One region of the Pseudoalteromonas sp. 2CM36K genome, then DNA from elsewhere that is predicted to be linked to it. Evidence: predicted binding sites of a transcription regulator. Region 1 holds the regulator's gene; the other holds the start of a gene.
The links. The regulator sigma-54, encoded in region 1, starts transcription at its own class of promoters, with help from an activator protein. The targets are predictions, from matches to a motif close to GTTGGCACGNNNNTNGNNT.
Positions count from the first base shown of each region.

Region 2: MTN97_RS04605 (BON domain-containing protein) is a predicted target of sigma-54. The motif match lies at 1,836-1,854, and genes of this name have one in related genera.

Region 1 covers NZ_JALNTK010000028.1:33,697-36,825, forward strand. The annotation lists gene lptA (lipopolysaccharide transport periplasmic protein LptA) at 1-80, shown strand, start outside; gene lptB (LPS export ABC transporter ATP-binding protein) at 77-802, shown strand; gene MTN97_RS15845 (RNA polymerase factor sigma-54) at 1,136-2,635, shown strand; gene hpf (ribosome hibernation promoting factor) at 2,662-2,949, shown strand; gene ptsN (PTS IIA-like nitrogen regulatory protein PtsN) at 2,954-3,129, shown strand, end outside.
Region 2 covers NZ_JALNTK010000005.1:120,764-123,892, reverse strand. The annotation lists gene MTN97_RS04615 (tRNA1(Val) (adenine(37)-N6)-methyltransferase) at 1-385, opposite strand, end outside; gene srmB (ATP-dependent RNA helicase SrmB) at 462-1,688, shown strand; gene MTN97_RS04605 (BON domain-containing protein) at 1,928-2,248, shown strand; gene MTN97_RS04600 (mechanosensitive ion channel family protein) at 2,999-3,129, opposite strand, start outside.

The DNA of each region.
Region 1 (3,129 bases):
ACGAAAACTCAACAGACCGTGTACACACTATTTTAGTGCCTGTTGAAAATAAAAAAGAAGATGATAAAGGCCAACCATGAGCACATTAAAAGCAGAGCTATTAGCTAAAAGCTACAAAGGTCGTGAAGTGGTGAAAAACGTTGGCCTAGAGGTTGAAGCTGGCAGTATTGTGGGGTTACTTGGCCCTAATGGTGCAGGTAAAACCACCACCTTTTATATGATTGTAGGCCTTGTACCTAGCGATAAAGGCAAAATATCAATTGATGATAAAGATATTACTTTATTACCGATGCACAGCCGAGCGCGTTTAGGGATTGGTTATTTACCGCAAGAGTCGTCTATTTTTAGAAAGCTGACTGTTTATCAAAACTTAATGGCTATCTTAGAAACACGTAAAGAATTAAATAAACAACAACGCGAAGATACTTTAAATAATTTACTTGATGAATTTAGCATTCAGCATATCCGCGATAGTCAAGGTATGGCTTTATCAGGTGGTGAACGTCGCCGCGTTGAAATTGCTCGCGCGCTTGCAGCAAACCCTAAATTTATCCTTTTAGACGAACCCTTTGCGGGGGTTGATCCTATCTCAGTATTAGATATTAAAAAGATTATAGAGCATCTTAAAAACCGTGGCATTGGCGTCCTTATTACAGATCATAATGTGCGCGAAACACTTGATGTTTGTGAAAAAGCCTACATAGTTTCTCATGGGGAGTTAATTGCATCAGGCACTCCTGAATACGTATTAAACGATAAAACAGTACGCGATGTTTATTTGGGCGAGCAGTTCAAGCTCTAATATGTGTGTTATTCCACTAAGCATCTGCTAAGATTAATCATACTTAGGTCTGTTGACCTATCAAGGTTGAATTTGCAGCAGTCTGTTTGATATTTAGGCAAGGCAGAGCCTATGTGGTGTGGTATTCCCCATAAATAGGCGATAACGCAGCATCAATGCCAAACAGGCGCTGCCCTTCGGGTTCTGCCTAGGGACGATTTACTCTTTGTTGCTCGGTTTTGACTTAGTCCACTAGGTTACAAACCTCGCGCCGCAATTAAACCGCCCCTAGTTTGAACAAATTTTAATCGCAAAGGTCAACAGACCGTAATTTAAAAGGATTGTTAGAGATACATGAGGCAATCATTACAGCTGCGCATGGGCCAGCAACTTACAATGACTCCACAGTTGCAACAAGCAATTCGCTTATTGCAACTCAGTACATTGGATCTCCAGCAAGAAATTCAAGAAGCGCTCGATAGCAACCCCTTGCTTGAAGTTGAAGAACACGATTACAGCGAAGACACAGCAGGTAAAAACGAACAAAAAGCCGATAACGATGACTTAACGCTAAGTGCCTCAGCTGACGATAAACCTAGCGAGTATGAGCAAGATAGCGGCGAAGCAATGACCAAAGACACCATTAGCGATGATATGGCTATGGATGTTACTTGGGATGAATATATGAGTGCTGCGCCTGCCTCTTCATCGGGCCCAATGCCAGAAGATGAATCTATTTATCAAGGCTCTTCGACTGAAACGCTGCATGAGTATTTAATGTGGCAACTTCAACTGACGCCGTTTAGCCCTACCGATGAAGCGATAGCTATTGCAATTGTAGAAGCTGTGGACGACTCAGGGATTCTAACCCTTAGCTGTGAAGAAATATTAGAAAGCTTTAACCAAGAAAACGACGCCGAAGATGAAGTTGAACTTGACGAAATAGAAGCGGTACTAAAGCGTATTCAACTATTTGATCCAGTGGGAATAGCCGCGCGTAGTTTACAAGAGTGCTTGTGTATTCAGCTAAATCAATTTGATAAAGACACACCTTTTTTAAACGAAACAAAAATGATCTTAACCGATCATATTGATTTACTGGCTGCGCGTGACTATCGCACGTTGATGAAAAAAACAAAGCTTAAAGAAGATGAGCTTAAAGAAATCATGACGTTGATTCATACGCTCAGCCCAAAACCGGCAGACACTATTGTCAGAGAAGAGTCTGAGTACGTTATTCCTGACGTGTCGGTTAAAAAAGTAAAAGGCCGTTGGGTGGTTGAACTAAACCCAGATAGCATGCCTAAGATCAGAGTAAATAGCCAATATGCAGCTATGTCGCGTACGGTTAAATCAAGTGGTGATAGCCAGTTTATTCGCTCGCACTTACAAGAGGCTAAATGGTTTATAAAAAGCTTAGAAAGTAGAAACGACACACTGCTTAAAGTAACTAACTGTATTGTGCAGCAACAACAGGCCTTTTTTGAACATGGTCCTGAGGCGATGAAGCCTATGGTACTTAACGATGTGGCTGAAATGGTGGAAATGCACGAGTCGACTATTTCACGTGTTACTACGCAAAAATATATGCACACACCACGTGGCATTTTTGAGCTTAAATATTTCTTTTCAAGCCATGTAAGTACTGAAAATGGTGGCGAATGCTCATCAACAGCAATACGAGCATTAATTAAAAAATTAATCGCTGCAGAAAACTCAGCTAAACCATTGAGTGATAGTAAAATTGCAGATATATTGGCAGAGCAAGGAATTAAAGTAGCGAGGAGAACTATAGCAAAATATCGCGAATCTCTAGCTATTCCCCCGTCTAATCAACGTAAAAGTTTGATTTAAGGCGTACAACAAAGAGGAAAATGTTTATGCAACTGAATTTAACTGGTCGTCATGTAGATATTACCGACTCGCTTAGAGACTACGTAAATAGCAAATTTTCGAAGTTACAGAGGCACACTGATCACATAACGAATGTGCACGTTATTCTCGATGTAGAAAAACTAAACCAAAAAGCTGAAGCAACCGTTCATGTTAGTGGCGCTGAGATTTTTGCTTCTACTGAGCATCAAGATATGTATGCCGCTATAGACTCGCTCATTGACAAGCTAGATCGTCAAGTAATTAAACACAAAGAGAAACTTGCTCGACACTAACACTATGAAACTAAGCTCACTTATCTGTCAGGACTGCAGTAAAGCTGCGGTCCTTTTTAATAGTAAAAAAAGAATTTTAGAATTTATCAGTGAATTGGCTCACAATAAACTGCCCTATTTAACACAACAAGATATTCTTAACGCATTAACTGCAAGAGAAAAGCTTGGAAGTACAGGTAT
Region 2 (3,129 bases), on a different contig from region 1:
GGCGAGCGATATTTCGCGCTGCATTATCACCTTTTAAACTGTGATTGAAATAAGGCGGATTAACTATAACACAATCAAATAAACCAGCAGCCTCAAACTGCTGAATAGACTGATGGTAAATACTAATATCCGGCCAAGGACTTTGCTGGCAATTTTGAAAAGCCTGCTGATAGGCTGCTTCATCAACTTCAACCGCACTCACCTTTAAATGTGGCGCTCGTTGCTTACACATTAGAGCCAGTAACCCTGTACCTGTTCCTATATCAAGTAACGTATTTGCCCCACTTAAATCAGCCCATGCCCCCAGTAAAATACCATCGGTAGAGACCTTCATGGCGCACTGGTCGTGCTCAACCTTAAATTGTTTAAATGCAAAACCAGACATTTTTTCACCTTTTCATTCACCAAGCAGGTTTAAGTGCGTATAATTAACGGCAATTGTCCCCTATTTTTGACACTCTATGCAATTTTCTGAATTTGATCTTGATGATAAGCTACTCAATGCTATTAATAAAATGGGCTATGAAACCCCCACTAGCATTCAACAACAAGCCATTCCTGAGGCGTTGCAAGGACGCGATATTTTAGCGTCTGCACCAACAGGTACAGGTAAAACGGCGGCATTTTTAATTCCGGCAATTCAATATTTAATGGATTTTCCGCGTCGTGTTCCGGGCTTTGCACGGGTATTAATTATGACCCCAACGCGCGAGCTTGCTTATCAAATTCATGAACAATGTGAGTTACTTGCAAAGCAAACCCAGTTAAAAATTGGGGTGGTTACCGGCGGTATAAACTACGGTACACACAAAGAAATTTTTGAAAATAATAACGACATTTTAATCGCCACACCTGGGCGTTTAATGGAGTATTTGGAAACCGAAAACTTCCACGCAGAAAACGTAGAAATGCTCATTCTTGATGAAGCCGACCGCATGCTCGACATGGGTTTTCGTAAAGAAATGCTGCGCATTTGTGATGAAGCTAAAAACCGTCGTCAGTGCTTTTTATTCTCAGCCACCCTTGAAGGTGACAGCGTAGAATTATTTGCTGAGCGTATTTTAAACGACCCCGCGCTACTTGAAGCCGAATCATCACGCAAAGAAAAAGCTAAAATACATCAATGGGTTCATTTAGCGGATGATTATCATCATAAACTTGAGCTATTAGTTAACACCTTAAATGGCCCTGATGTTAGTAAAGCGATTGTGTTTGTAAAAACCCGTGAGCGTCTTGAAACCCTTATTGGTGAACTAACCAATAACGGCGTAAAAGCTGCGTGGCTACGTGGTGAAATGCCACAAGACAAACGCATGAAAGCCATGGAAAATTTCCACAGTGGCAAAACTCGCATTTTGGTAGCAACTGATGTCGCCGCGCGCGGTATTGATGTAGCTGATATAAGCCACGTAATTAATTTTGATATGCCTCGCACTGCGGATGTATACGTACACCGTATTGGCCGTACGGGTCGTGCTGGTAAAAAAGGTATTGCAATTTCACTCATTGAAGCGCACGACATTGGCATACTTTACAAAGTAGAACGTTACATAGAGCAAAAGCTAAAACGCCGTGTATTTAAAGGATTAGAGCCAAAGCATAAAGAAGCCAAACCACCGGTTAAAAAGCGTAAAGATCCAGTAAAAATGAAAGCAAAGAAAAAAGCCAAAGCTAAAAAGAAAAAATAGCTTTAGCTTTAACACATTTAATTGAGCCGACGTTTGTCGGCTTTTTTGTGGCTTAAAAACAGTGAGTAAGCTATTCATAGTAATATGTAAAAAATACTTAGCTGAATAACTAATTAATAAAATAGTAATTTATTTCAAATAGTTAATCTTGGAATGAAACTTGTAACCCTATCGAATATACGAGTATTAAAACGCCGAGTAATGGCATTGTTTTTTAGTAACACACTAAGGATATAGTTATGAGTCGCATTAAATTTACTATCGGTTTTATTTCGTTTTGTTGTTTATTTTTATTAGCCTCTGCTTTTAAAGTCAGTGCAGCAACGCATTTAGCTGTAGTTAGCAGTGTGGCTACACAACCTAATTTACAACAATCTATTACTCATGAATTGCGCACTAACCCAAATTTAAAGTTAGAAAAACTAAACGTACACGTTAATGACGGTGACGTTGAACTTAAAGGCGAAGCCAATAACGGTTTTGAACGCGCTCTTGCACAAAAGTTTTTAGAAAATATGGATGGGGTTAAAATCATTCATAACAAAATTAGTGTCATTTAATATAACTTTTTCTTAACTAATACACTTAACTTATCCCTCAGCGCTGCTTGTTTCTCCAACACAAGCGGCGCTTTTTTATAGTTTGCACAATATAATTCACTGCAGAGCATATTCCCAAGCCAGTTTAAATACTTAATTAAATGCCTTTTAGTTTAGTTTACGCATCAATCGCGACGCTCATTGCAGCTGCTTATGCTTTTGAAACCTTTATTTATAAACACTTATTATAAAGCGCTTACATCAAGCTTGTGCTCTAGTTCGGTTGATTAAATAATCTATTTTGAGATGAGAAACCTTATCGATATAGTTTTCTAATTGAGGCGTTTTTAAGGCAGTTAGCGCAAGGCTTTAATTACTTCAGGTTATCAATTGGGTCTGTTGTTCTTTCAAGGTTGAATTTACAGCAGTCTGTTTGGTATTTAGCCAAAGGTTCTGCCCAGGGACATTTACTCTTTGTTGTCTATATGGATGGTGGCAAGGAGTGTGAGCTGGACACGGAAGCTTTGCTCGGTTTTTACTTATTCTTACATGGATGTAAGCCAGTAGAATAAAGCAGGAGCAGTTATCGAGCCCACTAGTCAACAAACCTCGCGTCGCGATTAAATAGCTCTTAGTTTGAACTAATTTTAATCCGCAAAGGTCAACAGACCCTTATATTACTTATTATAAATAGCGCGTTTTACTTTGTAAAAACGCGCTGATAGTCAGTAACTATTTCCCAATGCTTTTACCTTCGGGGTTTTAAATTATTTACTCACCTTGGCTTGCATCAGTATTATTGTCACCCTCTTTATTTGCTGACTGCAGATTTATTTTATCGCTTATCATGGCATCGAGTTTTTCACCGCCCTTAATACCAAAATCCAACGTACGAATAGGAA